Regions from separate parts of the Micromonospora sp. NPDC005305 genome, predicted to be linked through region 2. Evidence: predicted binding sites of a transcription regulator. Region 2 holds the regulator's gene; the other holds the start of a gene.
What was found. Region 2 encodes HrcA, which represses chaperone genes, less so after heat shock. Its sites were predicted from a motif close to GGTTNGCACNCTCNNNNNGAGNGTGCNAACC; they were not measured.

Region 1: a site for HrcA is predicted at 4,775-4,805, ahead of groES (co-chaperone GroES). Genes of this name have one in related genera too.

The regions. Positions count from the first base shown of each region.
Region 1 covers NZ_JBEXGL010000007.1:313,894-329,480, forward strand. Annotated here, with positions in the region: gene ABZS80_RS15265 (WhiB family transcriptional regulator) at 130-513, shown strand; gene ABZS80_RS15270 (molybdopterin-dependent oxidoreductase) at 841-2,487, opposite strand; gene groL (chaperonin GroEL) at 2,612-4,255, opposite strand; gene groES (co-chaperone GroES) at 4,326-4,640, opposite strand; gene ABZS80_RS15285 (methyltransferase domain-containing protein) at 4,956-6,182, shown strand; gene ABZS80_RS15290 (helix-turn-helix transcriptional regulator) at 6,184-6,450, opposite strand; gene map (type I methionyl aminopeptidase) at 6,516-7,331, shown strand; gene ybaK (Cys-tRNA(Pro) deacylase) at 7,342-7,821, shown strand; gene ABZS80_RS15305 (substrate-binding domain-containing protein) at 8,040-9,143, shown strand; gene ABZS80_RS15310 (ATP-binding cassette domain-containing protein) at 9,250-10,065, shown strand; gene ABZS80_RS15315 (ABC transporter permease) at 10,062-11,321, shown strand; gene ABZS80_RS15320 (ROK family protein) at 11,348-12,529, shown strand; gene ABZS80_RS15325 (DUF4142 domain-containing protein) at 12,655-13,392, shown strand; gene ABZS80_RS15330 (ABC transporter ATP-binding protein) at 13,457-15,205, opposite strand; gene ABZS80_RS15335 (ABC transporter ATP-binding protein) at 15,202-15,587, opposite strand, start outside.
Region 2 covers NZ_JBEXGL010000021.1:52,730-68,316, reverse strand. Annotated here, with positions in the region: gene dnaJ (molecular chaperone DnaJ) at 1-457, opposite strand, end outside; gene hrcA (heat-inducible transcriptional repressor HrcA) at 530-1,552, opposite strand; gene ABZS80_RS26870 (DUF4870 domain-containing protein) at 1,785-2,408, shown strand; gene hemW (radical SAM family heme chaperone HemW) at 2,448-3,671, opposite strand; gene ABZS80_RS26860 (enoyl-CoA hydratase-related protein) at 3,691-4,476, shown strand; gene ABZS80_RS26855 (hypothetical protein) at 4,578-5,438, shown strand; gene ABZS80_RS26850 (MOSC domain-containing protein) at 5,446-6,087, opposite strand; gene ABZS80_RS26845 (carbohydrate ABC transporter permease) at 6,155-6,985, opposite strand; gene ABZS80_RS26840 (sugar ABC transporter permease) at 6,982-7,968, opposite strand; gene ABZS80_RS26835 (sugar ABC transporter substrate-binding protein) at 7,965-9,257, opposite strand; gene ABZS80_RS26830 (GlsB/YeaQ/YmgE family stress response membrane protein) at 9,477-9,761, opposite strand; gene ABZS80_RS26825 (GlsB/YeaQ/YmgE family stress response membrane protein) at 10,021-10,308, opposite strand; gene lepA (translation elongation factor 4) at 10,543-12,420, opposite strand; gene ABZS80_RS26815 (DUF4240 domain-containing protein) at 12,543-13,079, opposite strand; gene ABZS80_RS26810 (phosphotransferase) at 13,133-14,113, shown strand; gene rpsT (30S ribosomal protein S20) at 14,290-14,556, shown strand; gene ABZS80_RS26800 (hypothetical protein) at 15,049-15,510, opposite strand; gene holA (DNA polymerase III subunit delta) at 15,507-15,587, opposite strand, start outside.

The sequences.
Region 1 (15,587 bases), on a different contig from region 2:
ACATGTGTGAGCGCGGGAAAGCCCGGGTACCGAGGGGTCACTCCGGAAACGGTGTCCCGCGCGGACCACCGCACCGGTAGGAGCTGGCCACGAGATTCTCCGCGGTGCCGCGCGGGAGGAGGGGTGCTGATGTCGAACGTACGCAGGCTGCCCGGACCCATTGTCGACCTCTGGGACTGGCAGCGGCTCGGTGCCTGCCGCGGGCGGGACAGCGCCCAGTTCTTCCACCCGGACGGCGAGCGCGGCTCGTCGCGGCTGCGCCGCGAGTCCGGCGCCAAGGCCGTCTGCCGCGCCTGCCCGGTGCGCGCCGAGTGCGCCGCGCACGCCCTCTCCGTCCGCGAGCCCTACGGCGTGTGGGGCGGCTTCAGCGAGTCGGAGCGGCTGCGGCTGCTGGCCCTCGGCTGGGAGGACCTGGCCGACCGCCGGCAGGCCCGGGTGGACGTCGCCCGGCTGGAGGCCCGCCTGGGCCGGCCGCACAAGTCCACCGTCCCGGACCAGCGCAAGATCGCCTGACCGCCACACGGACCACACCGACGCCGCGCCCGGACCCCGGGCGCGGCGTCGCGTGCAGCCCGGACTGCCGTCGGGCGCCCCGCGCGGAGCCGGCGCTCTCTCCGTCAGCACCTTTCGAGCTGACATCACCAACGACTCGACCCCGGGGTGACCGCCCACCACCGAGCCCGTTGGACGCGACGCCCACGCACACCCGGGCCCGGGTCCGGGTCCGGGTCCGGGTCCGGGTCCGACGCCCACCGCAACGGGCAACGGTGAATCGTCCGCGACATCAGCTCGAAAGGCGGTCCGAACCTGAGTCCGCCCCGCCGGAGCAGGAGACCCGCCTCAGCCGACGGTGACCGGGACGGTGTGCCAGCCGGTGGCGCCGTCCGGGGCGACCGGCCGCCGCTGCTCTGGCTGCGTCTGCCCGGCCGAGTCCGTGGCCCGGACCTGGAGGGTGTGGTCGCCCGGGCTGGCGTCCCACCGCCACGACCACTGCACCCAGGTGTCCACCGAGACCGTCGGAGCGAGGGTCGCCTCCCGCCAGGGGCCGCCGTCGACGCGTACCTCGACCCTGCGGATGCCCCGGTGCTGGGCCCAGGCCACCCCGGCGACCGTGACCGGGCCGGCGGTGAGCGGGTTGCGCCGGCGCGGCGTGTCGATCCGCGACTGCGTCCTGATCGGCCCCTGCGCCGACCACCCGCGCGGCACCCAGTACGCGTCGAAGTCCGCGAAGCTGGTCAACTCCAGCTCGGTCACCCACTTGCAGGCCGAGACGTACCCGTAGAGGCCGGGCACCACCATCCGCACCGGGAAGCCGTGCTCCACCGGCAGCGGCTCGCCGTTCATCCCGACCGCGAGCAGCGCGTCCCGGCCGTCCCGCAGCACGGTCGTGGGGGTGCCGCAGGTCCAGCCGTCGACCGAGCGGCCGACCACCTGGTCCGCCCCCTCCTCCGGCTGCGCCTCGTCCAGCAACTCCTTGATCGGCACGCCCAACCAGCGGGCGTTTCCGATCAGGTCCCCGCCCACCTCGTTGGAGACGCAGGCCAGGGTGACGTAGCGCTCGACCATCGGCCGGGCGAGCAGGTCGTCGAAGCTCAGCTCGATCGGGTTGCGGACCCGGCCGTGGATGCGCAGCCGCCAGGTGGCCGGGTCCACCTGCGGCACCACCAGGGCCGTGTCGATCCGGTAGAACTCGCGGTTCGGCGTGACGAAGGGGGCGAGCCGGCTCACCGACAGGTCGGCGCCGGCCGGCACCGGCGGGGCGGGCGCCGCCGGCGTGGGCAGCCGCACCGCCTCGCGGGCCGCCGAGACGCCCCGCCGCCCGGCCAGCCAGTGCCCGCCGAGCCCGGCCACCGCCGCGGTGCCGGCCAGCAGGCCGACCCCGCGCAGGAACCGGCGGCGTGACTCCTGGTCGCCGTCGTCGAGCGGCTCCCACCCGGCCGGAGTCTCGTCCCGGGCGAGCGCGGCGACGGCCGGGGGCGGCGTAGGCCCGGACGGCGTAGGCCCGGACGGCTCTGGCTCCGGCGTGGCCGGCGACGGGCGCTGCCTGGCGCCCTCCCCGAGCGGACCGGCCACGAAGGCCCAGAGCGTCAGCGCGCCCAACAGGCCGCCGACCAGGGAGGGCAGCGCGTCGAAGGTGTCCGCGCCGGCCCGGGTCAGCGCGGCGGCCACCCCGAGGGCGGCGAACGCGGCGATGCCGGCCAGGCCGATCCGGAGCCGCCGGGCCGCCAGCACGCCGATCAGCGCCGCGATGGCGGCCAGCAGCACCGCGGTGCCGACCAGGAGCGCGACCTTGTCGTGCGTGCCGAAGACCGCGATGGCGAACTGCTTGAGCGGCTCGGGAACCACGTCGACGACCAGCCCGCCGACCGCGATGAGCGGGGCGGACCGGGGGCCGGTGAGGACGGCCACCGGTTCGGCGACGCCGATCGCGACGGCCGCGGCGGTCACCCCGGCCAGCGCGGCCTGACCGCGCGACATGTTGCTCACGGCGACCAGTCTCGTCGGTCGGGGCGGGCGACCGCCAACCTCGTCACCGTTCCGTAAGCGGATACGGGTCAGGGCACACCGCCGGGTGGCGGTGTGCCCTGACGTCAGGCCGTACGACTCGGGATCAGAAGCCCGGGCCGTGCTGGTGGCCGTGACCGTGGCCGTGACCGTGACCGGCGTTGGCCGGCTCGGCCTTCTCCGGCTTCTCCACCACCAGGCTCTCGGTGGTGAGCAGCAGGCCGGCGATCGAGGCGGCGTTGGTGACCGCGTTGCGGGTCACCTTCACCGGGTCGAGGATGCCGGACTTGACCAGGTCGACGAACTCGCCGGTGGCGGCGTCGAGGCCGTTGCCCCACTCCTTGCCGGCGACCTTCTGCACCACCACGTAGCCGTCGTGGCCGGCGTTCTGGGCGATCCAGCGCAGCGGCTCGACCAGTGCCTTGCGCACGATCGAGACGCCGACCTTCTCGTCACCGGTGAAGCCCAGGTCGTCGTCGAGCACCGACAGGATCTGCGCCAGGGCGGCGCCGCCACCCGGGACCGTGCCCTCCTCGACCGCGGCCTTGGTCGCGGCGATGGCGTCCTCGATGCGGTGCTTGCGCTCCTTCATCTCGACCTCGGTGGCCGCGCCGACCTTGATCACCGCGATGCCGCCGGAAAGCTTCGCCAGCCGCTCGGCCAGCTTCTCCCGGTCCCACTCGGAGTCCGAGGCCTCGATCTCCTTGCGGATCTGGGCGACCCGGTCGGCGACCTCGGCGGACTGGCCGCCACCGTCGACGACCGTGGTGTTCTCCTTGTCGACCACGACGCGGCGGGCGGTGCCGAGCACCTCCAGGCCGACCTGGTCGAGCTTGTAGCCCAGCTCCGGGGCGACCAGCTCGGCGCCGGTCAGGATCGCCATGTCCTGGAGCATCGCCTTGCGGCGGTCACCGAAGCCGGGGGCCTTCACGGCGCAGACCTTGATGGTCTTGCGGATCGCGTTGACCACCAGCGTGGACAGGGCTTGGCCCTCGACGTCCTCGGCGACGATGAGCAGCGGCTTGTTGTTCTGGAGGACCTTCTCCAGCAGCGGCAGCAGCTCCTCGATCGCCGAGATCTTCTGCGTGGTGATCAGGATGTACGGGTCCTCCAGGACCGCCTCCTGCCCCTCCACGTCGGTGACGAAGTTCGGCGAGATGAAGCCCTTGTCGAACTGGAGACCCTCGGTCACCTCCAGCTCGGTGGTGAGGGCGGAGCCCTCCTCGACGGTGATGACACCGTCGCGGCCGACCCGCTCCATCGCCTCGGCGATCAGCTCGCCGATGGTGGCGTCCTGCGCGGAGATCGTCGCGACGTGCGCGACCGACTCCTTGTCGGCCACCTCGACGGCCCGGCCGAGCAGCGCCTCGGAGACCTTGGCGGCCGCCGCGTCGACGCCCCGCTTGAGGCCGGTCGGGCTGGCCCCGGCGGCCACGTTGCGCAGGCCCTCGCGGACCATGGCCTGGGCCAGCACGGTCGCGGTGGTGGTCCCGTCGCCGGCGACGTCGTTGGTCTTGGTCGCCACCTCCTTGACCAGCTGCGCGCCGAGGTTTTCGTACGGGTTGGTGAGCTCGATCTCCTTGGCGATCGTCACGCCGTCGTTGGTGATCGTGGGCGCACCAAACTTCTTGTCCAGGACGACGTTGCGCCCGCGCGGGCCGAGGGTGACCTTGACCGTGTCCGCGAGGGCGTTGACACCGTGCTCCAGCAGGTGCCGGGCGTCGTCCGAGAAGCTCAGGATCTTCGCCATCTGTATCCCTTCGAAGCGACGTTGCCCCGGCCCGGCGAGCCGGACCGGGGCAACGACACTGATCGGTTGCTTACTTCTCGATGACCGCGAGGACGTCGCGGGCGGAGAGCACCAGGTACTCCTCGCCGGCGTACTTGACCTCGGTGCCGCCGTACTTCGAGTAGAGGACGGTGTCGCCGACCTTGACGTCGATCGGCACGCGGTTGCCCTTGTCGTCGATCCGGCCCGGGCCGACAGCGAGGACGGTGCCCTCCTGCGGCTTCTCCTTGGCGGTGTCGGGGATCACGATGCCCGAGGCGGTGGTGGTCTCGGCCTCGTTCGCCTGGACCACGATGCGGTCCTCGAGCGGCTTGATCGCAACCTTGGTCGCGGTAGTCACGGGCATACCCTCCTGGGGTACTTGGTGTCGTTGCCGGTCGGCATGCCGACCGGCGTCAATCTGCCACATGCCACCGGGCGGGGCCGTCGTCGCGGGTGCCGGTCCGCCTGGCGCTCAACCCCCGGACACCAGGGCCCGGGCGTTGGCACCCTCAGGGTGAGAGTGCTAATCGCAGGTTATTCCTCGGCTAGCACTCCGTCAAGGAGAGTGCCAACGCGCCGCGCCTCGTGTCGCGCACCCTCCCGGTCGAACCGGGTCGCCCGACGACGTGCACCAGGGGTCCGGGCCGGCCGCTCGGGAGGTGGCCGGGAGAATGCCCGCGTGGACCTGGAACAGTTCGCCGCCCTGCGTACCCCCGAGGGGTCGGCCGCGCTCGACGCGGCGGCGCGGGTAGCCGGCGGCGACCCGCTGACGGCGGCGGCGGCGCTCCGCTCCGCCGGGGTGCCGGCCGGTCTCGCGGCGGCGGCGCTGACCCAGGCCGAGCTGCGCCGGCGCGCGGTGGGCAAGTTCGGCCCGGCGGCACGCGGCATGTTCCTCACCCGGCCGGGCCTGGAGCAGGCCACCCGGGGGGTGGTGGCGCGGCGCCGCGCGGCACGCCTGCGCGCCGCGGGCGTGGCGACGCTGGCCGACCTGGGCTGCGGCCTCGGTGCGGACGCGCTCGCCGCGGCCCGCGCCGGCATCCGGGTGTACGGCGTCGAGGCCGACCCGGTGACCGCCGCGATGGCCGCCGCGAACGCCGAGGCGAACGGGCTGGCCCACCTGTTCACCGTGGAGTGTGGGGACGCCACGGCGTTCGACGTGAGCCGGGTCGACGGGGTCTTCTGCGACCCGGCCCGCCGGAAGGCCGGCACCGGCCGGCGGATCTTCGACCCGAACGCCTACTCGCCGCCCTGGGACTTCGTCACCGGGCTGGCCGAGCGCGTGCCGCGCACGGTCGTGAAGGTGGCGCCGGGGCTGGACCACGCGCTGATCCCGGCGGGTGCCGAGGCGGAGTGGGTGAGCGTCGACGGCGACCTGGTCGAGGCGGCGCTCTGGTGCGGCGCGCTGGCCGAGGTGCCCCGTCGCGCCACCGTGCTCCGCGAGAAGGAAGGGCCCCTTTCTAACGCCTCCGGTAGAGCAGGGGTCCCCTCCTATCAGCTCACCGGCAGCGGCGACGCCGAGGCGCCGGTGGGCCGGCCCCGCCGATTCCTCTACGACCCGGACCCGGCGGTGGTGCGCGCGCACCTGGTCGCCGAGCTGGCCGGCGACCTCGACGCGACGCTGGCTGACCCGACCATCGCCTACCTGTACGGCGACGAGGCGCGGCCGACGCCGTTCGCCCGCTGCCTGGAGGTCACCGACGTCCTGCCGTTCTCGCTGAAGCGGCTGCGCGCCCTGCTGCGGGAGCGCCGGGTCGGCCGGGTGGAGATCCTCAAGCGGGGCTCGGCGCTGGAGCCGGAGAAGCTGCGCCGGGATTTGAAGCTGGCCGGCGATGGGGCGGCCAGCCTGGTGCTGACCCGGGTGGCCGGCGCGCCGACCGTGCTGATCTGCCACCCGGCGCCGGGCTGAGTCAGGAGGCCTCGCGGACGCGCAGGTCGGCCAGCCACACCTCGGCCAGGTCGCTGAGCGCGACGCCGAGGACCTCGCTGAGGCAGACCACGGTGCCGAACGCGGGTGCCGGGAGCCGGCCCACCTCGATCTTGCGCAGCGTCTCCGGCGAGATGCCGGCCGCCACGGCCACCTCGACGAGGCTGCGGCCACCTCGCGCGACCCGGAGCGCCGCCCCGAGACGTTGCCCCGCTGCGATCTGTTCCGGTGTGAGCGGTGGGCGAACCATGTCAGCAGAATAGACCCCCGACCGTCGTGGTATAAAAATACCGCAAGAGAAGGGGAGGGTTGATCGTGATCGAACTGAAGTCCGCCGAGGAGATCGACCGGATGGCCGTGACCGGCCGGTTCGTCGGCGAGCTGCTGGCGGAGCTGCGTGAGGTCGCCGACGTCGGGGTCGACCTGATGGACCTCGAGCACCACGCCCGCCGCCGGATCAAGGAGCGTGGCGCCGCGTCCTGCTACTGGGACTACGCGCCGTCGTTCGGCCGCGGCCCGTTCCGCAACGTCCTGTGCCTCTCGGTCAACGACGCCGTGCTGCACGGCCTGCCGCACCCCTACGCCCTGCGCGACGGTGACCTGCTGAGCATCGACATGGCGGTCGGGGTCGACGGCTGGGTCGCTGACTCCGCGCTGTCCGTCATCGTCGGCACCGCCGCCCCGGACGACCTGAAGCTGATCGAGGCCACCGAGGTCGCGCTGGAGGCCGGGATCGACGCCGCGCGGCCGGGCAGTCAGATCGGCGACATCTCCGCCGCGATCGGCGAGGTCGGGCGCCGCTACGGCTACCAGGTCAACAACGAGTTCGGCGGGCACGGCATCGGCCGCACCATGCACGAGGCCCCCCACGTGCCCAACGACGGCCGCGCCGGCCGGGGCATGCGGCTCCGGCCCGGCCTGACGATCGCGATCGAGCCGTGGTTCTGCCGCGGCACCGACAAGATCAGATTCGACCGGGACGGGTGGACGATCCGTTCCGCCGACGGCTCCCGCACGGCCCACTCCGAGCACACCGTCGCGATCACCGAGGCCGGCCCCCGCGTGCTGACCCGCCGCCCCGGGCACGGAGCGAGGCCGGGCAACCGCAGCGGGCAGGCGGCCGCGGGTTAGTTTGTCGCTCATGGCAGGACAGGGCACTCCGGCGACGGCACTGCTGACCAAGCGGAAGATCACGCACAGCACCCACCCGTACGACGTCTCGCCGGACGCGCCGAACTACGGCGCGCTGGTCGCGGCGGCCCTCGGGGTGCCCCCGGCCCGGGTGTTCAAGTCGCTGGTCACCGAGGTCGACGGCGGGCTGACGGTGGCGGTCGTGCCGGTCACCGGCGAGCTGGATCTCAAGGCCCTCGCCGCCGCGGCCGGGGGCAAGCGCGCGGCCATGGCGGACCGGACGGTGGCCGAGCGGGCCACCGGGTACGTCCGCGGCGGGATCAGCCCGCTCGGCCAGCGCAGGCGGCTGCCCACGGTCGTCGACGCCTCGGCGCTGGAGCATCCGACGGTCTACGTCTCGGCGGGGCGCCGCGGTCTGCAACTCCAGCTCGCCCCCGCCGATCTGGTCGCGCTGACCGGGGCCGTGACCGCGCCGATCGCCACCCGCTGAGGGGTCCGCGGGCGCGCGACCTGGGAGCGCTTCCGCACCGTGCCCGAGGGAGCGCTCTCCGCGGGTGACGGCAGGGTGCCACTGGCGTTGCTGAATTGTTACGGCGGCCAACAAACTTCTGACCTCGGCTCTCTTGCGCGCCTCGGGACGGGAGGAATACGTTGCCGGGCACAACAAACCACCGACAACTCCCCCAACCCCCGAAAGGACCCATGCATATGCGCAAGGGCTTCCTCACCTTCGCGGCCGTCGGTCTTCTGGCAACCGGCAGCATGGCCGCCTGCGGTGACAACGGCGGTTCTTCGGACCAGGCCGGCGGCTCGTCCGACAAGAAGCCGAAGATCGGCGTCATCCTCCCGGACAGCAAGTCCTCCGCCCGGTGGGAGGGCGCGGACCGCAAGTACCTCAAGGAGGCGTTCGACGCGGCCGGCGTCGAGTCGGACATCCAGAACGCCCAGAACGACAAGACCGCCTTCCAGACCATCGCCGACCAGATGATCACCAACGGCGTCAACGTGCTGATGATCGTCAACCTGGACTCCGGCACCGGCAAGGCCGTCCTCGACAAGGCCAAGTCGCAGGGCGTCGCCACCATCGACTACGACCGGCTGACCCTGGGCGGCTCCGCCCAGTACTACGTCAGCTTCGACAACGAGGCGGTCGGCAAGCTCCAGGGCGAGGGCCTGAGCAAGTGCCTGACCGACAAGGGCGCCAAGAACCCGTCGATCGCCTACCTCAACGGCTCGCCGACCGACAACAACGCGACCCTGTTCAAGAACGGGTACGACTCGGTGCTCAAGCCGAAGTTCGACTCGAAGGAGTACACCAAGGTCGCCGAGGACTCCGTGCCGGCCTGGGACAACGCACAGGCCGCCACGATCTTCGAGCAGCAGCTCACCAAGGCCCGCGGCAAGATCGACGGCGTGCTGGCCGCCAACGACGGCTTGGGCAACGCGGCCATCTCGGTGCTGAAGAAGAACAAGCTCAACGGCAAGGTCCCGGTGACCGGTCAGGACGCCACCAAGGAGGGCCTGCAGAACATCCTCCTGGGCGACCAGTGCATGACGGTCTACAAGGCGGTCAAGAAGGAGGCGGACGCCGCCGCCGAGCTGGCCATCGGGCTGGCCAAGGGCCAGAAGAAGGACACCGGCCAGACGGTCAAGGACCCGGAGGGCGGGCGGGACGTCCCGTCCGTGCTGCTGGAGCCGAAGGCGATCTACAAGGACAACGTGAAGGACGTCGTGGCCGACGGCTACATCACCAAGGACGAGCTCTGCACCGGCAACTTCGCGAAGCTCTGCGCGGACGCCGGCATCAGCTGACCCATCCCCCGCTCCAGGCGGCGCCGCCCGGCACGGACACCCGTGCCGGGCGGCGCCCACGCCGGACGGGATCCGAGACCTCCCCTCCGTTCCCAAGGAGAACCCCGTGTCCGCAACCCCCCTGCTGGAGCTACGCGGGATCGACAAGAGCTTCGGTCCCGTCCAGGTGCTGCGCGACGTGGCCTTCGCCGCCTACCCCGGCGAGGTGACCGCGCTGGTCGGCGACAACGGTGCCGGCAAGTCGACCCTGGTCAAGTGCATCAGCGGCATCCATCCGACCGACGCCGGCGAGTTCCACTACGACGGCCGGCCGGTGAGCATCAACAGCCCCCGGGACGCCGCCGCGCTGGGCATCGAGGTCGTCTACCAGGACCTCGCGCTCTGCGACAACCTCGACATCGTGCAGAACATGTTCCTCGGCCGGGAGAAGCGCAGCGGCATCGTGCTCGACGAGCCGACCATGGAGCAGATGGCCGCCGAGACCCTGGCCGGGCTGAGCGTGCGCACCGTCAAGTCGCTGCGCCAGCACGTGTCCAGCCTCTCCGGGGGGCAGCGGCAGACCGTGGCCATCGCCAAGGCGGTGCTGTGGAACAGCCGGCTGGTCATCCTCGACGAGCCCACCGCCGCCCTCGGCGTCGCGCAGACCGCGCAGGTGCTGGAGCTGGTCCGCCGGCTCGCCGACAACGGCCTGGCCGTGGTGCTCATCTCGCACAACATGAACGACGTCTTCGCGGTCTCCGACCGCATCGCCGCCCTCTACCTCGGCCAGATGGTCGCCCAGGTGAAGACCAGCGACATCACGCACTCGCAGGTGGTCGAGCTGATCACCGCCGGTCGCTCCGGCAACCTCGGCCTCGCCGACACGGGCACCAACGGCACCGGCGCCGCGCCCGCCGACACGACACCAGGAGCCGTCCGATGACCACCACCGCCGTCAAGAAGGATGGCCCCGCCGCGGTCGCGCCGGCGCCCACCGTCGGCACCCATCTCAGCAACTACCTGCGCCGGGTACGCGGCGGCGACATCGGCGCGCTGCCCGCCGTGATCATGCTCCTCGCGCTCGCCGCCGGCTTCTCGATCGCCCGCCCCACGTTCTTCACGGCCGGCAACTTCGCCAACCTGTTCACCCAGGGCGCCGCGGTCACCCTGATCGCCATGGGCCTGGTGTTCGTCCTGCTGCTCGGCGAGATCGACCTCTCCGCCGGCTTCGCCAGCGGCGTCTGCGCCGCCATCCTGGCCAACGTCGTCACCGAGCTGGGCTACCCGTGGTACGTCGCGGTCCTCGCCGCCGTCGCCACCGGCCTGGCGATCGGCACCGGGCTCGGCCTGCTGGTCGCGAAGGTCGGCATCCCCTCCTTCGTGGTCACCCTGGCCGGCTTCCTCGCCTTCCAGGGCATCGTGCTGATGCTCATGAAGGAGGGCTCCAACATCTCGGTGCGGGACGACGTCCTCCTCGCCATCGCCAACCGCAACCTCTCCCCCGCGCTCGGCTGGGCGCTGGCCGCGGTGGCCGTCGCCGGGTACGGGGCCGCGCAACTCCTGCGTCACCGCAACCGGGTCGCGCGCGGCCTGCTCACCGACCCGATCGCGGTGGTGCTCGCCCGGATCGCCGGCCTCGCGGTCATCCTCGGCGCCGCGGTCTACGTGCTCAACCTGGAGCGCAGCCGCAACGTGCTGGTCGTCTCGCTCAAGGGCGTGCCGATCGTGGTGCCGATCATCGCGCTGCTGCTGGTCGTCTGGACCTTCGTCCTTCAGCGCACCAGCTACGGCCGGCACGTCTACGCGGTCGGCGGCAACGCCGAGGCGGCCCGCCGGGCCGGCATCAACGTCGACCGGATCCGCATCTCCGTCTTCGTCATCTGCTCCACCATGGCGGCGATCGGTGGCATCGTGGCGGCCAGCCGGGCCAACTCGGTGGACCCCAACACCGGTGGCAGTAACGTACTGCTCTACGCCGTCGGCGCGGCGGTGATCGGCGGCACCAGTCTCTTCGGCGGCAAGGGCCGGGTCCTCGACGCCGTGCTCGGCGGCGCGGTGGTCGCGGTCATCGACAACGGTATGGGACTGATGGGTTACAGCTCGGGCGTGAAGTACGTGGTCACCGGCGTGGTGCTGCTCGCCGCCGCCACCATCGACGCGCTGTCCCGCCGGCGGGCCGCCGCGACCGGCACCCGCTGAACCCGGCACGGAACATGACGGTGGCGATGCGCGCGGGACCGAGCCAGGACGAGATCCGTCGGCAGAACCTGGGCGCACTGCTCCGGTACGTCCACGTCCGGGGCGCCACCAGCCGCGCCGAGCTGACCACCGCGCTCGGCCTCAACCGCAGCACCATCGGCGCGCTGACCGCCGACCTGGCCGGCGCCGGTCTGGTCAGCGAGGGGACACCGAAGGAGACCGGCCGGGCCGGACGACCCTCGCTGGTCGTCCGGCCCGAGTCGGCCCGGGTCTACGCGTACGCCTACAGCGTCGAGGTGGACCGGCTGCGGGCCGCGCGGGTCGGGCTCGGCGGCGAGGTGCTCGACCGCCGGGAGCTGGAACGGCCGCGGAACCTCATCGCCGAGGAGGCCGCGCCGCTGCTGGCCGACGCGGTCCGGGAGATGCACCGGGCGGTGCCGCCCGACTCGATCTGCGTCGGCGCCGGCCTGGCGGTCTGCGGCATGGTCCGCCGCGAGGACGGGCTGGTCCGGCTCAGCCCGACCACCGGCTGGGTGGACGAGCCGATCGGCGCGGCGCTCGCCGCCGAGCTGGGCGTCGACGTGCCCATCACCGTCGGCAACGTGGCCGACGTGGCCGCCTTCGCCGAGCACGCCCGGGGCGTCGCCGCCGGCTGCGACAACGTCATCTACCTCTACGGGGACGTCGGCGTCGGGGCCGGCATCATCGCCGGCGGGCGGCGGCTCACCGGGCACGGCGGCTACAGCGGCGAGGTCGGCCACATGGTGGTGGTCCGCGACGGGATGCGCTGCGACTGCGGGCGGCGCGGCTGCTGGGAGACCGAGATCGGCGAGCACGGGCTGCTCCGCGCCGCCGGCCGCTCCGACGCCCGGGGCCGGGAGGCGCTGCTGGCCGTCTTCGACGCCGCCGACCGGGGCGACGCGCGGGCCCAGACCGCCGTACGGCAGGCCGGCGACTGGCTCGGCTTCGGCGTGGCCAACCTGGTCAACATCTTCAACCCGGAGATGGTCATCTTCGGCGGCACCATGCGCGACCTCTACCTGGCCGCCGCCGCCCAGGTGCGGAGCCGGCTCAACTCCAACGGGCTGCCCGCCTGCCTGGAGCACGTGCGGCTGCGTACCCCGAAGCTCGGTGACGACGCGGCGCTCATCGGCGCCGCCGAACTGGCCTTCGAACGCCTCCTCGCCGACCCCCTCGACGTCGGCTGACCGGCTGCCGGTTTCCGGTGAACTGAAACGGCTCGTGATCCGTACCAGTGGGCGGACGGACGGCCGCGGGGGCGGCCGTGCGCGCCATCCCGCGTACCGGTCCGGACCGAGGAGGCACCGCAACCATGGCACCGCTGGAATCCGCACGCCGCCGGCTGGCGCACCGGGTGACCCTGCTGCTCGTCGCGCTCGCCGCGGGGATCGGCATTCTTCCCGGCGCCGCACACGCCGCGCCCAACCCCGGTGTGCAGCTCAACGCCGCCGACATGACGCTGCTCAACGGGGTACGACTGGCCGGGCTCTGGGAGATGCCGGCCGGGCAGATGGCCGCCGAGAAGGGCCAGTCGAAGCGGGTACGGGAGATCGGCGCGGAGATCGCGCGTCAGCACGGCGTCCTGGACCAGCTCGTGGTTGAGGCCGCGAACAAGTTGGGCGCCACCCTGCCGACCACACCGACCACCCAGCAGCAGGGCTGGCTGACCGAGATGCAGAACGCCACCGGCGCCCAGTTCGACCAGATCTTCGTGACCCGGCTGCGGGTCGCGCACGGCAACATCTTCCCGGTGATCGGCGCGGTCCGGGCCAGCACCCGGGACCCGATCGTGCGCAAGCTCGCCGACCAGACGAACACCTTCGTCACCAACCACATGCTGATGCTGGAGAGCACCGGGCTGGTCCGCTGGCAGCAGCTCCCGCCGCCCGCGATGCCCCCGGCGCAGAGCGATTCGCTGATCGCCGCGGCCGGTGCGAACGTCGGAAACAACGGCGGGATCCAGGTCAGCACCACCGTCGTGTGGGCCGTCTTCCTGCTCGCCCTGGCCACCGGCGGGTACGCGACCTGGCGGCTGATGCGCCGCTCCTGAGGTGAGCGTTAGGAGGGGCCCCCTGTGCAACGGAATGCGTTAACAGGGGGCCCCTCCTTGCACCTCACCCGTGCCAGGAGCGCCACAGGGCGGCGTAGGAGCCGCCGGCGGCGACCAGTGCGTCGTGCGAGCCCAGCTCGGTGATCCGGCCGTCCTCGACCACCGCCACCCGGTCCGCGTCGTGGGCGGAAAAGAGCCGGTGCGCGATGGCGATGACGGTCCGGCCCTGGAGCACCGCGGCCAGCGAGCGTTCCAGTGCCCGGGCCGCCCGCGGGTCGATCAGCGAGGTGGCCTCGTCCAGCACCAGCGTGTGCGGGTCGGCGAGCACCAGCCGGGCCAGCGCGACCTGCTGCGCCTGGGCGGGCGAGAGCGGGTGCCCGCCCGCACCGACCCGGGTGTCCAGCCCGTCCGGCAGCGCCTCCGCCCAGTCCCGCGCGTCGACCGCGGCCAGCGCCGCGCGCACCTCGTCGGGGCCGGCGTCCGGGCGGACCATCGCCACGTTGTCGGCGAGGGTGCCGATGAAGACGTGGTGCTCCTGGCTGACCAGCGCGACGTGGGTGCGCAGCTCCGCCAGGGGCAGCCCGGACAGCGGCCGGCCGTCCACGGTCACCGTGCCGGCGCGCGGCTCGTGCACCCCGGCCAGCAGCCGGCCCAGCGTGGACTTGCCCGCGCCGGACGGACCGACCATGGCCAGCTTCTCCCCCGGCCGCGGCACCAGGGTCACCCCGTGCAGCACGTCGTGGCCGGCGCGGTACGCGTACCGGACGTCGTGGGCAGCGAGCCGCCCGTCGTCGGTGACCGGCCGCCGGTCGGGCGCCGGGGCGGGGGCCTCCGCCGGCTCGCCGGCCACGCCGAGCAGCCGGGCGAGCGAGGCGCCGCCGACCTGGAACTCGTCCAGCCAGGAGAGCAGCCGGTCGACCGGGTCCACCAGCTGCTGGGCGTAGAGGGTGGCCGCGGTGACCTGACCGAGGCTGGCCCAGCCCTCCAGGTAGAACCAGCCGCCGAGCAGCAGGGTGCTGGCCACCGGCAGCAGGTAGCCGATCTCGGCGATCGGGAAGAAGACCGTCCGCAGGTTCAGCGTGTAGTACTCGGCCGCGTACGACCGGCGGATGTCGCCGTCGGTGCGGGCCCGGCGGCGGGCCTGCTGGCGCAGCGCCTCGGTGGTCCGCGCGCCCTCGACCGTCTCGCTGATCCCGTCGGTGATGTCGGAGTAGGCCGCGTTCTCCCTCAGGTAGCCGGCCGGCGCCCGGCGCAGGTACCAGCGGGTGCCGGCCACCAGCAGCGGCACCGCGAGCACGCAGGGCAGCACGAGCAGCGGGCCGGTCAGCACCAGCGCGCCGAGGATCAGCAGCACGGTGACCGCCGAGATCAGCGTCTCCGGCGCGGCGAACCGGACCGTCCGGGACAGCGCGGCGACGTCCCGCGAGGTGCGGGTGAGCAGGTCGCCGGTGCCGGCCCGCTCCACCGTGGACAGCGGCAGGGCCAGCAGCCGGTCGACGAACTCCTCCCGCAGCTCGGCGAGGACCCGCTCACCGAGCCGGGCCGAGGCCAGGTGGGCGAAGCGGACCAGCACCGACTGGGCGACCACGAATCCGGCGATGGCCAGGGCGATCCGGTCGACGGTCACCGCGCTCACCCCGCGCGAGATCCCCTCGACCAGGTCGCCGAGGAGCCGGGGCGCGACCAGGCCGGCGGCCGCGGCGAGCGCGTGCAGGCCGAGCGCGGCGGCCAGGCCGCGTGGATGCCGCCGGAACAGCTCCCGCGCGTACCGGCGGACCTGCTGCGCGTTCGCGACGGGCAGGGCGTTGCTCACCGGTCCTCCTCCCGGCTCACCGTGGCCCGGTACCGGGGCTCGGCGGCCAGCAGCTCGTCGTGGCGGCCCTCGGCGACCACCTTGCCGTCCTCCACGAAGACCACGTGCTCGGCGCGGCCGAGCACCAGCGGGCTGGTCGTGCAGACCAGCGTCGTCCGCCCGCGCCGGGCGGCGGCCAGCCGGTCGGCGATCCGCGCCTCGGTGTGCGCGTCCACCGCGCTGGTCGGCTCGACGAGGATCAGCGTCTCCGGGTCCGCGACCAGCGCACGGGCCAGCCGCAGCCGCTGCCGCTGGCCGCCGGAGAACTCCCGGCCGCGCTCGGCGACCGGGCTGTCCAGGCCGCCGGGCAGCGCCTCGACGATGTCCGTGGCGCTGGCCGCCA
Region 2 (15,587 bases):
CGCCGGAACAGGTGGTGCAGAGCACGGCGGTGTCGACGGTGATCGGCGCCTCGACGCCGAACGCCGTCTCGTTCAGGTCCAGCTCCAACCGCAGGATCGCGTCGGCGCCCGGCCGGGTACGCGGCCGCGGGCCCCGGCTGCCGCCGGCCGCCCCGCCGAAGAAGGCGTCCATGATGTCCTGGAAGCCGACGAACGGGCCGGCGCCGCCCGGGCCACCCGGACCCGCGCCCCCGCCGCCCGGGGCCAGCGGGTCGCCGCCCAGGTCGACGATCTGCCGTTTCCGATCGTCCGAGAGGACCTCGTACGCGGCGTTGATGTCCTTGAACTTCTCCTGTGCCTCCGGGTCCGGATTGACGTCCGGGTGGAACTGCCGCGCCAGCTTCCGGTAGGCGCGCTTGATCTCGTCGTCGGAGGCGTCCCGGCTCACGCCGAGAATGCCGTAGTAGTCCCTGGCCACTGCGTTCGGTGTCCTCATGTTCGTCTCGCGTTGCGCCGGTCGTCGGCCGGAGCCGGCCGTCGGTCTGACTGGTCAGTTCTGGGCCAGCAACTCGCCCACGTAGCGTGCCACGGCCCTCACCATGGCGATATTGCCGGGGTAGTCCATCCGGGTCGGCCCGAGCACGCCGAGCCCACCGACGATGGTGCTGCCCGGGCCGTACCCGGTGCTGACCACCGAGGCGGCGCGCAGGTTGTCGATCTCGTTCTCGTCGCCGATGAGCACCCGGGTGGTGCTCGGCTCGGCCTCCCCGATCAGCTTGAGCAGCACGACCTCCTCCTCGAGCGCCTCGAGGATCGGGCGCAGCGAGCCCTGGAAGTCGAGCAGGCCGCCCCGGGTCAGGTTGGCCGTGCCGGCCAGCGCGATGCGCTCCTCATGCCGTTCGACCAGGGTCTCCAGCAGGACGCTGGAGAGCGTGGCCATGGCCGGGCGCAGCTGCGGGGTCGACTCGTCGACGAGGGCCTGCACGAGCGGCGGGGTGTCGGACAGCCGGCTGCCGACCAGCTTCTCGTTGACCAGCCGGCGCAGGTCGGTCACCTCGTCGGGGGCGACCGGCCCGGGCAGCTCGACCAGCCGCTGCTCGACCCGGCCGGTGTCGGCGATCATGACGACCATCAGCCGGGTGGTGGAGATCGGCACCAGCTCCAGGTGGCGCACCTTGGAGCGGGCCAGGCTGGGGTACTGCACGACGGCGACCTGCCGGGTGAGCTGGGCCAGCAGCCGGACGGTGCGGTGCACCACGTCGTCCAGGTCGACCGCGCCGACCAGGAAGCGCTCGATCGCCCGGCGCTCGGCGGGGCTGAGCGGCTTGACCCGGGAGAGCCGGTCGACGAAGAGCCGGTAGCCGCGGTCGGTGGGCACCCGGCCGGCACTGGTGTGCGGCTGCCGGATGTAGCCCTCCTCCTCCAGCACCGCCATGTCGTTGCGGACGGTCGCCGGGGAGACGCCCAGCTGGTGGCGCTCGACCAGGGCCTTGCTGCCGACCGGCTCCTGCGTGGCGACGTAGTCCTCGACGATCGCGCGCAGCACGGCGAGCTTGCGGTCGTCGAGACCCATGTCCCCCACCTCCTGACGCACCTCGTCCGCCCCGGCGCACGGCGTCCGCCGGGCGTCTGGCACTCGACTGTAGCGAGTGCCAGTCTACGTCGGCCGACCCGTCGACGCGATGATCAGCGACCCACCTCCGGTGCGGCCCGCCGCACATCCGACCCACCACGGCCGAACAGCCGGACATCCCGGGCGATGTCGCTCTGGTGCGCCCTTGCCTCCGGGACCTACCGTGACGTCCATGACTGAACCTCCTCGCCCTCCCGGAGCGGGGGACTCCGGCGCACCGCCGCCGGAGCCGACCCCGCCGTCGGCACCGTACGGCTCGTCGTCGGCCGGCGAACCACCCACCGCACCACTGTCCGGGGCACCGGCGGGGAGCGGCTATCCCCCGCCCGGTGGCTATCCCCCGCCTCCCGGCGGCCAGCCTCCGTCGGGCGGCTACCCACCCCCCGGCGGCTATCCCCCGCCGGGCGGCGGCTACCCGGGCGGCGGCGCCTACGGGCCGCCCGCCGGCTACGCCAACAACGACGACAAGACCTGGGCCCTCGTCGCGCACTTCGGCGGGGCGGCGGCGATGTTCGTCAGCGGCGGCGTGCTGGGGTGGCTTCCCCCACTGGTTGCCATGCTGGCGCGGGGCAACCAGTCCCCGACCGTGCGCCAGCACGCGGTCTCGGCGCTCAACTTCCAGCTGGTGTGGTCGATCGTGGGCGTCGTCGGCTGGATCCTGAGCTGCATCCTCGTCGGGTTCCTCGCCGTCGGCGCGGCCGTCATCATCGGCGTGGTGTTCGGCATCATGGCCGGCGTGAAGGCCAACGAGGGGCAGCCCTACCGCTACCCGATGTCGGCCAACCTGATCAAGTGACCCCGACCCGGCCGGCCCTCGCAGGCCGGCCGGGCCCGGTCAGGGCAGCAGGTCGCGGACGACCGCGTCGGCGAGCAGCCGGCCGCGCAGGGTCAGCACCGCCCGCCCGGCGGCGTACGCGCCGGCGTCCAGCAGGCCGTCGACCCGGGCCCGCTCGGCGCCCGCCCGGCCCGCCTCGTCGAGCCCGGACAGGGGCAGCCCGTCGTCGAGCCGCAGCCGCAGCATCACGTCCTCCATGTGCGCCTCGTCCGGCGTGAGCAGCTCCCGGGCCAGGCCGGGCGACTCCCCGGCGGCCAGCCGCTGCGCGTACGCGGTCGGGTGCTTGACGTTCCACCAGCGCACCCCGCCGACGTGGCTGTGCGCCCCCGGGCCCAGGCCCCACCAGTCGGCGCCGGTCCAGTAGAGCAGGTTGTGCCGGCACCGGGCCGCGTCGGAGCGGGCCCAGTTGGAGACCTCGTACCAGGAGAAGCCGGCCCCGCCGAGGGCCGCCTCCGCGGCCAGGTAGCGGTCCGCCGCCACGTCGTCACTGGGGTACGGCAGCTCGCCGCGGCGCATCCGCGCGGCCAGCCGGGTGCCGTCCTCCACGATCAGGGCGTACGCGCTGACGTGGTCCACCCCCGCGGCGACCACCTGGTCCAGCGAGGCGGCGAAGTCCTCGGCGCTCTCCCCCGGCGTGCCGTAGATCAGGTCCAGGTTCACGTGGTCGAACCCGGCGTCCCGCGCCTCCAGCGCGGCGGCGGTGGCCCGGCCGGCGCTGTGCTGCCGGTCGAGGATCGCCAGCACCCCCGGCGCCGCGGACTGCATGCCCAGCGAGATCCGGGTGTAGCCGGCGGCCCGCAGCGTCCTGAGCGACTTCGGGGTGACCGTCTCGGGGTTGGCCTCGGTGGTGACCTCGGCGTCGGCGGCCAGCCCCCACGTGCGGTCGATGCCGTCGAGGATCCGGGCCAGGTCGTCGGCCGGGAGCAGGGTGGGCGTGCCGCCGCCCACGAAGACGGTGTCCACCCGGGGCGGCGGGCTGTCGCCCAGCGCCCGGCCGGCGAGGGCCAGCTCGGCCAGCACCGTGTCGGCGTACGTCTCCCGGCTGCCCCCGCCGCCCAGCTCGGCGGCCGTGTAGGTGTTGAAGTCGCAGTAGCCGCACCGGCTGGCGCAGAACGGGACGTGCACGTACACGCCGAAGCCGCGCGCGCCGACGGCGCGGCGGGCGGCAGCGGGCAGCGCCCCGTCGCGCGGGACGGGTTCGCCTTCTGGAAGGACGCCGGGCATGGCCACTAGTGTGCCCGGCATGACCTCTCCGGACGCTCTCGTGCGGGTCGCCACGGCCCGCGGGGTGACCACCCTCACCCTGGACAGCCCGCACAACCGCAACGCGCTCTCCACCCCGCTGATGACCGAGCTGCTGGCCGGGCTGGCCGCGGCGGTCGCCGACGACGCGGTCCGGGCCGTCGTGCTGGACCACACCGGCCCGGTGTTCTGCTCCGGGGCCGACCTGAAGGAGACCGCCGCCGCGTACGCCAGCGGGACCGTGCCGGCCGGGATGCTGGGCGACGTGCTGGTCGCGGTCCGGGAGTGCCCGAAGCCGGTGCTCGCGAAGGTGGCCGGGCCGGCGCGGGCCGGCGGGCTGGGCCTGATCGCCGCCGCGGACCTGGCGGTCTGCGCCGAGGAGGCCACGTTCGCCTTCACCGAGGTCCGGATCGGGGTGATCCCGGCGGTGATCTCGGCGACCGTGCTGCCCCGGCTGCACCCCCGGGCCGCCGCCGAGCTGTACCTGACCGGCGACACCTTCGACGGCCGGCGGGCCGCCGAGATCGGCCTGGTCACCGCCGCCGTGCCGGCGGACGCGCTGGACGACGCGGTGGAGCGCTACCGCGCCTCGCTCGTGAAGGGCGCGCCGAAGGCCCTCGCCGGCGCCAAGGAGCTGCTGCGCCGGCCGGCCGCCACCGACCTGCGGGCCGAGATCGCCGAGTTGGCCGCGCTCTCCACCGGGTACTTCCTCTCCGCGGAGGGCCGGGAGGGCGTCCTCGCGTTCCGGGAGAAGCGGCCCGCGGCCTGGGTGCCGGCCGGAGACTGAGGTCGAAGGTACGGGGTCGGCTACGGACCGTGAGGCGTCCGGTCGGCCGACCCGGGAACGGGAGTGGCCGACGTACGCTTGGCGGGCTGTCGGGACTGGGGGTGCGGGTGCGGACGCGAGCGGCGATCGTGGCATCGGGTGTGGTGGTGGCAGTGCTGGCCCTGCTCGGCGTGTGGTTCGTCGCGAAGCAGTTCGGGCATCAGCTGCGGCTGCCGCTGGCCAGCCGGACCTGCACTGTCCAGGCCGACGGCGAGGTCGTGCTCAGCGCCGACCAGATGGCCAACGCGGCCACCATCGCGGCGATCGGCGCACAGCGCGGGATGCCCGAGCGGGCCGTGGTGGTGGCGCTGGCGACGGCCTACCAGGAGTCGCACCTGCGCAACATCGCCCACGGCGACCGGGACTCGCTCGGCCTGTTCCAGCAGCGGCCGAGCCAGGGCTGGGGCACCCCCGAGGAGATCCGCGACCCGCGCTACGCCGCGAAGAAGTTCTACGCCGCGCTCAAGAAGGTCAAGGGCTGGGAGGAGCTGCGGGTGACCGAGGCCGCCCAGCGGGTGCAGCGGTCGGCCTACCCCGAGGCGTACGAGAAGTGGGCCGACGAGTCGCAGGTGCTCACCCGCGCCCTGCTCGGGGACGCGACCGGCGCGGTGGCCTGCACGGTCGGCCCCACGCCGACGATGCGCGGCCCGGCCGCCGCCAGCGCCCTCATGCAGAGCCTGGCCCTGGACTGGGGCCTGCCGGAGCTGAGCTCGGGCACCGACCTGACCGGGCTGACCGTGCCGGCCGCCGACAGCCGCAACGGCTGGCGGTACGCCCACTGGCTGGTCTCGCACGCCGACGACCACGGGGTGAAATCGGTCCGCTTCGGCGGCCTGGAGTGGACGGCCGAGCAGGGCACCTGGGCCAGGGTGAAGGGCGACCCGGCGACCCAGGTGCTGGCCGAGGTCTTCGCCGCGGCCTGACCGTCGATCAGGCGACGGTCCCCAGCCGGCGGCGGACCTTCGCCCGCACCGACTCGGGCAGGTCCGGCACGTCGAGCAGGCGCGGCAGCAGTTCCGGTTCCAGGGTGGTCGCCCGGAACACCTCGCCGATCGTGATCCCGTGCGCCGGCCGGTCGACCACCTCGACGGGATCGCCCGCGCCCACCTCGCCCTCACGCAGCACCCGCAGGTACGCCCCGGGCGCGCCGTGGACGGTGAACCGCTTGATCAGATCGGGCATGCCCCAGAAGCCGGCGAAGGTGCGGCACGGGGTGCGTGGCTTGGTCACCTGCAGCAGCGCGGAGCCGACCGCCCAGCACTCGCCGATCACCGCCCCCGTGACGTCCACGGCCCAAGTGGTGAGGTTCTCGCCGAAGGCGCCCGGCCGCAGCTCCCGGCCCAGCTCGCCGGCCCACCAGCCGGCGTCCTCCTCGGCGTACGCGTAGACCGCCTGGTCGGGGCCGCCGTGGTGGGCCCGCTCGCCGATGAAGTCACCGGCGACGCCGGCGAGGCGGATCTCCACCCGGCCGTCGACCGGCCGCTTGTCGATGCCGCTGCGACCGCTCGGGTCGCCCGCCCACTCCGCCTCGGTCACCGCACCGATGTTGACCGCCGCCAGCCTGCCCGTCATGGCGGCCAGCCTAGGGGCCGCCACCGGGTGCGGGAAAACGGGTTCTCCCCGGCACCCGGCGGACCGGTCAGCCCTTGACCGCCCCGGCGACCAGGCCGGAGACCATCCGGCGCTGGACCAGCAGGAAGAAGACGATCACCGGCAGGGTGAACAGCGTCGAGGCGGCCATCACCGAACCCCAGGCGGTGTCGTCCCGCCCGAAGAAGAACGTCATGGCCACCGGCAACGTGTACTTGTTCTGGTCGTTGACGAAGGTCAACGCGAAGATCAGCTCGTTCCAGGCGGTGATGAAGGAGAAGATGCTGGTCGCCACCAGGCCGGGAGCGACCAGCGGGAAGAGCACCTTGCGGAACGTCTGGGCCCGGCTGGCCCCGTCGATCGCCGCCGCCTCCTCCAGTTCCTTGGGCACCGCGGCCACGAAGCCGCGCAGCATCCAGACCGCGAACGGCAGCGAGAAGCCGAGGTAGGTCAGGATCAGGCTGGGCAGGGTGTTGTAGAGGCCGAGCCGCTGGATCATCAGGAACAGCGGGATGACCAGCGCCTCCAGCGGGATCATCTGCACCACCAGCAGCAGGATCAGGAAGGTGGTGCGCAGTTTGAACCGGAACCGGGCCACCGCGGTCGCGGCGAGCAGCGCGACGAGCCCGCTCAGCACCACGGTGGCCACCGCGACCAGCGCGCTGTTGAGGAAGAAGTCCGTGAAGGTCACGCCCGGGATGAGGTTGCCGGTGAGGATCTCCCGGTAGTGCTCCAGGGTCGGCTCCGCCGGCACGGGGCGCGGCGTGGCCGAGAAGATCTCCTTGTTGGGCTTCAGCGAGGTGGCGACCATCCAGTAGACCGGGAAGGCCGCGAAGAGCGCGACCAGCAGGCCGGCGCCGTTGAGGGCGATCTTCTTCACGACTCGTCCTCCTGCCGGAGCACCATACGGACGTACACGCCGGTCACCACCAGCAGGATCAGGGTGAGGATGACGGCGATCGCGGAGCCCAGCCCGTACTTGGGCGGCGGTGAGAACGCCTCCGCGTACGAGTAGATCGACAGCATGAACGTCGACCGGTCCTGGGTGCCGCCGGCCAGCACGAACTGCTGGGTGAAGACCTTGAAGTCCCAGATCGTGGAGAGCACCACGAGGATGCCGAAGACCGGCCGCAGCATCGGGAAGGTCACCGACCAGAAGACCCGCCACGGGCCGGCCCCGTCCACCCGGGCGGCCTCCTGCAGCTCGCTCGGCACGCTCTTCAGCCCGGCCAGCACGCTGACGGCGATGAACGGGAACGAGTGCCAGACCACCACGAGGGTCAGGATGCCGAAGAAGAGCAGCGGGTCGTTGAACCAGCCGTAGCCGGTCCAGTCGCTGCGCCCGAACAGGGCCGTGGAGAGCCCGTCCGGAAGCTTGTTGAACAGCCAGGTCACCAGGCCGCTGGTGTCGTCGAAGATCCACTTCCAGACGATGGTGCCGGTCAGCGCCGGGGTGGCCCAGGCCAGCATCACGCAGCTCGCCACGAACGTGGCCATCTTCTTCCCGAGCCGGTTGAGCAGCAGCCCGACCAGGGTGCCGAGGATCATGGTGAGCACCACGTTGGCCACGGCGAAGAGCACGGTGTTGCGCAGCACCGTACGGAAGAACGGGTCGCCGAGGATCTGCGCGTAGTTGGCCAGGCCCACCCACGGCCACTCGCGGTCCCCCCGCAGCTGCCGGACGCTGTCCAGCTTGTAGAAGGACATCATCACGACCTGGCCGAGCGGCCAGAGCAGCAGCACCGCGATGATCGCCAGGCAGGGCAGGAGCAGCAGGTACGGGAGGCGGTCCACGCGACGGCGCCGCCGCGCGGGGGTCTCCCGCGCGGCGGCTTCGCCGGTGGCCTCGGTCAGCGTGGTCACTTGGCGTTGAGGATGCTTTCCATCTCGGTGGCCGCGTCGGCGGTGGCCTTCTCGACCGTCTTCTGGCCCTTGATGACCGAGCTGTTCATGGCCTGGGTCACCGTCTTGGTCCGGCTCACCTCCACCCACTTCGGAGTGAGCGGGGTCAGCTTGGTGTTCTGCATGGCGGTGGCGAACGCCGCCATCACCTTGTCGTTGGCGTAGTTGCCGCCGCTGACCAGGTCCTTGTAGACCGGGAAGAAGCCGAGGCTGCTGGCGAACTCCTGGTCCTTCTGCTTGCTGAGCAGCACGGTCAGGTAGTCCCAGGCCAGGTCCTGCCGCTTGCTGTCCTTCCAGAGGGCGATGTCCGAGCCGCCGGCGAAGGCCGGGGCGGCCTTGCCGTCCGGACCGGGGATGGGGAACGTGCCCCACACCTTCTCGATGTCCGGGTTGTCCTTCTTCATCGCGCCGCCCTGCCAGCTACCGGCGAACGCCATGGCGGCCTTGCCGGTGGCGAACTGGGTGCGGGCGTCGACCTCGTTCCAGGCGGCGGCGGCCGGCGGGGCCACCTTGTGCACGGTCACCAGGTCGGTCCAGAACTTGACCGCCTTCTGCGCCTCCGGCGTGTTGTAGCCGGACTTCCAGCTGTCGCCGTCCTTCGTGGCGATCTCCGCGCCGGCCGCCCAGAGGAACGAGTAGAACGGCAGCTCGGAGTTGCCGGGCAGGGCGATGCCGTAGGTGCCCGGCTTCTTGGCCTGGACGGCCTTCGCGACGGTGACCAGCTCGTCCCAGGTCGTCGGCGGCTTCACGCCCGCCTCGGCGAACCAGTCGGTGCGGTAGTAGATGCCCCGCACGCCGGCGTACCACGGGACGCCGTACTGCTTGCCGTCGAGCTGGGCGTTCTTCACCAGGTCGGGAAGGATGTCCTTGCCCTCGGACCAGCCGTTGAACTTCTCCGTGACGTCGGCGAGGGCTTCCTGCGCCGCCCAGCCCTGGGTCTCGGTGTTGCCCAGCTCGGTGACGTCCGGTCCCTCCCCGCCGGCGAGCGCGGCCTGGAACTTCTTCGGCGCCTCGAGCCAGGGGATGTACTGCACCACGACATCGGTCTCGGGGTGCTTCTTCTTGAACTCCGCCTCGACGCCGTCGAGGAACTTGGTCTGGGCGTCGCCGCCCTCACCCATCATCCAGACCGTGAGCTTGCTGTTGTCGGCGGCCTTGTCGTCGTCGCCGGAGCCACCGCACCCGGAGAGCACCATCGCGGCCGAGGCCACGATGGCGGTGACCGGGGCCAGCCGCTTCCACCTGTTCACGCCATATCTCCCTCGGGGCGTTTGGCATTAACCTTCTCCGCCGCACCTTAGTAGGAAAATTTCCTTTACAACAGGGGGTACTCGCGGCGGGCGGCCGAGGCGACGGTATCGCAGCCGCGGGCCCGAGCGGCAGGGGTGCCGTCCGGGCAGCTCAGGGCAGACGAAGGCGGGCGCCCGACCGATTGGTCGGGCGCCCGCCGGCGCGTTTCGGGTTGGGGGTCAGTAGCGCGAGACGCCGCGGCGGCGCCCCACACCGGCCACCAGGGCCACGCCGATGGCGGCGAACAGAATCTGCAGCAGCAGCTCCCGCCAGTCGATGCCGGACGTGTCGGCGAAGCCCGACGCCCGGGCGACGATCGTGCCCAGCAGCGCGGCGCCGACGCCGATCAGCATGTGCAGCCACATCGGCATGTTCTGGCGGCCCGGGACGACCAGGCGGCCCAGAGCGCCGACGATCAGACCAACGATGAGCGCGGTGATGATGCCCCAAACGGTGAGCTCCACGGTCGCCCTCCTTCTTCTGAATGAGTCACACGATGTCGTGTGGTTCCTGTCGTGACCGCTAAGTTCCCGACCCGCCGAAAATCCAAACCGACTCCGGTGACGAATTGCTCGCAAGGGCTCTGGGCTGGGATTTCCCGGCCGGATCCGGGCGCGGGGAAAGCATTTTGCCGGTCCTTGGCGGCTGACCGGGTTCAATGCCCGAACGCCAGCGGGCGCCCGACCGACCGGTCGGGCGCCCGCTGAGGCGTTTCGGGGTGCGTCAGTAGCGCGAGACGCTGCGGCGGCGACCCACGCCGGCCACCAGGGCGACGGCGATGGCGGCCAGCACGACCTGGACCAGCAGCTCCATCCAGTCGATGCCGGAGGTCTCGGTGGCGATGCCGAGGGCGCGGGCCAGGACGGTGCCCAGCAGCGCGGCGCCGACGCCGATCAGCATGTGCAGCCACATCGGCATGTTCTGGCGGCCCGGAACGACCAGGCGGCCCAGCGCGCCGACGATCAGACCAACGACGAGCGCGGTGATGATGCCCCAGACGGTGAGGTCCACGGTCTTCTCCTTCTAAGAAGTTTCACACGGTCTGTGTGGTTCCTGTCGTGACCGGTAAGTTCCCGACCCGCCAAAAAACCAAACCGGCCCGCGCCCCGGGCCGCCGCACGCCGGTTCCCCGCCCACGGTGATCACGCAGGTGGGAGCGGTCCCGGCGGGGAGAAAAATTCTCCGGGTACGCGGAACGGCCGGCGACCCGCTCGTGCGGGACGCCGGCCGTGTGGCGCGGGGGCGTTACTTCTTGCCGGCGGCCTTGCCGTCGCCGGAGTCGGAGGAGAGCGCGGCGATGAAGGCCTCCTGGGGGACCTCCACCCGGCCCACCATCTTCATCCGCTTCTTGCCCTCCTTCTGCTTCTCCAGCAGCTTGCGCTTCCGGCTGATGTCACCGCCGTAGCACTTGGCGAGCACGTCCTTGCGGATGGCGCGGATGGTCTCCCGGGCGATCACCCGGCTGCCGATCGCCGCCTGGATGGGCACCTCGAACTGCTGGCGCGGGATCAACGTGCGCAGCTTCGCCGCGATCGTCGTGCCGTAGTTGTACGCCTTGTCCTTGTGCACGATCGCGCTGAACGCGTCCACCGGCTCGCCGTGCAGCAGGATGTCGACCTTCACCAGGTCGGACGCCTGCTCGCCGGACGTCTCGTAGTCCAGCGACGCGTAGCCCTTGGTGCGGCTCTTGAGCTGGTCGAAGAAGTCGAAGATGATCTCGGCCAGCGGCAGGGTGTAGCGCAGCTCCACCCGGTCGGCGGAGAGGTAGTCCATGCCGAGCAGGCTGCCCCGGCGGCCCTGGCACAGCTCCATCACCGCGCCGACGTAGTCGTTCGGCGTGAGCACGGTGGCCCGCACCGTCGGCTCGTACACCTCGGCGATCTTGCCGGTCGGGTATTCGCTCGGGTTGGTCACCACGATCTCCTCGCCGTCCTCCTGGATGGCGCGGTAGACCACGTTCGGCGCGGTGGAGATGAGGTCGAGGTTGAACTCCCGCTCCAGCCGCTCCCGGATGATCTCCAGGTGCAGCAGGCCGAGGAAGCCGCAGCGGAAGCCGAAGCCGAGCGCGCCCGACGTCTCCGGCTCGTACACCAGGGCGGCGTCGTTCAGCTTGAGCTTGTCCAGCGCCTCACGGAGGTTGGGATAGTCGGACCCGTCGATCGGGTAGAGGCCGGAGTAGACCATCGGCTTCGGGTCCTTGTAGCCGCCGAGCGCCTCCTTGGCCGGATTGGCGTTGATGGTGACCGTGTCGCCGACCCGGGACTGGCGGACGTCCTTCACGCCGGTGATCAGGTAGCCCACCTCGCCGACCCCGAGCGCGTCGGCCTTCACCATCTCCGGGGAGATGACGCCGATCTCCAGCAGCTCGTGGACGGCGCCCGTGGACATCATCTTGATCCGGTCCCGGGCGCTGATCAGCCCGTCGATCACCCGGACGTAGGTGACCACGCCCCGGTAGACGTCGTAGACCGAGTCGAAGATCATGGCGCGGGCCGGGGCGTCGGCCTTGCCGACCGGCGGCACGAACTGCCGGACGATCTCGTCGAGCAGGTGCGGCACGCCCTCACCGGTCTTGCCGGAGACCCGGATGCAGTCCGCCGGGTCGCCGCCGATCAGGTGGGCCAGCTCCTCGGCGTACTTCTCCGGCTGGGCGGCCGGCAGGTCGATCTTGTTGAGGACCGGGATGATGTGCAGGTCGTTCTCGAGCGCCAGGTAGAGGTTGGCCAACGTCTGCGCCTCGATGCCCTGGGCGGCGTCGACCAGCAGGATGGCGCCCTCGCAGGCCGCCAGGGACCGGGACACCTCGTAGGTGAAGTCCACGTGGCCCGGGGTGTCGATCATGTTGAGCACGGCGGACTCGCCGGTCCGGTCGCCCTCCCGGATGGTCCACGGCATCCGGACGGCCTGGCTCTTGATGGTGATGCCGCGCTCGCGCTCGATGTCCATCCGGTCGAGATACTGGGCGCGCATCTGCCGGGGGTCGACCACGCCGGTGAGCTGCAGCATCCGGTCGGCCAGGGTCGACTTCCCGTGGTCGATGTGAGCGATGATGCAGAAGTTCCTGATGCGCGCCGGGTCGGTGGCACCAGGAGCGTTCGCGCCGGGATCGAGCGTCGGTGGCACAGCGGTCCGTTCTGGTCGGCTGACGTGAGCGGGCCGGCGCGCGCCGGCCCCCTCTATGCTCCCACGTCGCCCGGCGCGTGCCGGTGCTCCCCCGTCACTCCTCCGGCGTCACTCCTCGGGCGTCACTCCTCGGGCGGCTCGACGAAGAGGGCGGCGAGCTTCGGCAGGTGCCGCCGCGCCTCGTCCTCGTCGTCGAAGTCCCAGAAGTCGTTCAGGTCGGGTGCCCGGACCGGGTCCCGGTCCGTCGGCAACTCCGCCGCCGTGGACTTCCGGTACGCCTCCCACGGCACCGCCAGCATGTCCTCGCACTCGAACTCCTCGCCGCTGAGCGCGGCGGCCCGCACCTGCGGCAGCTCCGCGAGGGAATCCGGCTCGGCGACCGCCCGGGCGAACACCGCCCGACCCTGGGTCATCAGCCAGCCCCGGAAGTATTCGAAACCGTCGTCCGAGGCGCCGCCGTTGATCAGGTAGGCCGCGCCCCAGAGATCGACCTTGTACGACGCGGCGAGCACCCGCTGCTGGTGGTGGGCGTACCCGACGATCTCCTCCGGGTCCCGCTCGGCCAGCAGGGCGACCGCGCGGGCGGCGACCGCCGCGGGCTCGCCCCCGCCCCCGGCCCGGGCGCTGTCGATCAACTGCCAGAACTCGTCGGTCCTCATGGCCTCGCAGTCTGGCAGAGCGCACCGACGTCCCGGTGCGGCAGCATGGGCGGGTGCCCGCGATCTCCCTGCCCCCGGTGCCGTACGACGCCACGGCCGACCGGCCGGACTGGGCCGCGCTGCCGGACGGGCTGCGCGACGCGCTGGCCGCCCGGCTCGGCGGGGCCCCCGTGACGGTCCGCCCGGCCGGGGCGGGGTTCACCCGCGGCTTCGCCGCCGTGCTCACCGGCCCGGCCGGCGAGCCGGTCTTCGTGAAGGCGGCGGCGCTGGCCGAGCAGCGGCACCTGGTCGACTGGTACGCCCACGAGGCCGGCGTCCTGGCCCGGCTCCCCGCCGGCCTGCCCGTCCCCCGCCCACGGTGGGCGCTCACCGCGGCCGGCTGGTACGCGCTGGCCCTGGACCCGGTCGACGGGCACACGCCCCGGCTGCCCTGGGACCCGGCCGAGCTGGACGCCGCCCTCACCGCGTACGCCGAGGTGGCCGCCGCGCTCGCCGCGCCGCCCGCGGACCTCGTCGCGCTCGGGCTCCCGCGCCTCGCCGACCTGGCCCGGGACGACATCCTCTGGTGGGGCGAGGTGGCCGCCGGACGCGAACCGGCACCGGCGCTGCCGCCCTGGGCCCCGCTGCCCGAGCTGGCCGCGCTGGAGTCCCGCCTCCCCGGCTACGCCGACGCCGCCCCCGGCCTGGCCCACTGCGACCTGCGGGTGGACAACCTGCTGCTGGACACCGCCGGCCGGGCCTGGATCTGCGACTGGAACTGGCTCTGCCACGGGCCGGCCTGGTTCGACCTGGTCAGCCTGCTGATCACCGCACAGGCCAGCGGCCTCGACGCGGACGCCGCCTTCGCCGGCCACCCGGCCGCCGCGGGCGCCCCGGCCGACGCGCTGGACGTGACCCTCGCCGCACTCTCCGGCTACTTCCTCACGAGCGCCGCCGCCGGCCCGTCCACCGCCTCCCCGCACATCCGCGCGCACCAACGCTGGAGCGGTGACCAGGCGCTCGGCTGGCTCGCCGCCCGCCAGGGCTGGACCTGAGCGTGCGGGTTGCCGCGCTGGTGGCGGAGGGTGGAGCAGGGCGGACGCTCCGGGGCACCGGAGGCGTTTTGGCTCGCCGCCGGGCGACCTGGTAACCTGGCTTTTCGCGCGGCGATGACGCATGTCCGTCGTGCATGAAAGCAGACCAACCCGAGCTATCAAGACGAGGCTGTCGCGTGGCGAACATCAAGTCCCAGATCAAGCGCAACCGGCAGAACGAGAAGCGCCGGCTGCGTAACAAGTCGGTCAAGTCGTCGCTGAAGACCGCCATCCGGAAGTTCAACGAGGCTGCCGAGGCGGGCGACACCGAGAAGGCCACCACCCTCATGCGTGAGGCCACCCGCAAGCTGGACAAGGCTGCCAGCAAGGGTGTCATCCACGCTAACCAGGCGGCCAACCGGAAGTCGGCGATCGCCCAGCGCGTCGCCTCGTTCTCGGCCTGACGAGCGCCTTAGACCTCACCGGAAGCCCCGGGGCTCACCGCCCCGGGGCTTCCGGTCGTCTGCGTTCCCCCAGCCGGCCGTCGATCCCACGCGCCAACCCGGCCCGCTCCTCCGGTCCCAACCTCCGGCCCGACCGGCTCCCCCAGCCGACTCATCCAGGCCGTCGTAGTCGCCGCCGCGTTTGGGCTTTACAGGACGGGCGTTTGTGCGGAACTCCGCTTCATCCGCCGAGAACACGCCCCGGCCCAGCCCGCGTCCGCCCCCGTTGATCATGAAGTTATTGCCCAACGCCTCGGCGTGTCGCGACAACAACTTCATGATCGACCCCCCATATGGGCGCCGACGCAGTTGATCAAGAGGTTTGCGTCAAGGTCCAGGGGATTCCTGACGCAAACCTCTTGATCAACCACGTCGGAGGGGCGGTCGGGCGGTCTCGTCGGCGGACCGGGGCGCGCCCTTGGAGGGGCGGCGGGAGCCGCCGGGAGGGGCGGGTCAGCGGTGGGGGTTGTGGCGGGTCGGGTCCGGCCAGGGCTCAGCCTCGGCGGGTGAGTCGGCGGGGCGGGCCGCCCGTAACGTCGGGTCGCCGGCCAGGGCCACCCGGCCCGGCAGCGCGCGGGCCGTGGACGGCACGCTCGCCCGGCCGATGACCGGCTCCATCTGCCGGCGGAAGCGGTCCCGCTCCTGCTCCGGCACCTGCGCCGCGCTGCGGATCACGATCTCGGCGACCATGTCGTTGAGCTTCACCATGGCCGCCACCGCCGCCGGCAGCACCAGCACCGCCCACCAGGTCACCAGCTCGGCGAGGGCGAGCAGCACGGCCAGCGCCACGGCGCCCTCGAAGAAGAGGAAGCAGAGCATACCGCCGGGGTTGACGAACCGCAGCCCGAGGACCCGGGCGTAGAGCGGCCGGTACCGCTCCTCGTCCGCCGGGACCGTCGACCACGTTCGGGTCACCGGCCGCCACCCTGCCGCGCCGCGGCCACGGAGAACACCGCCCGCTCCAGCGCGTACGCCCGGTCGTCGGCGCCGCC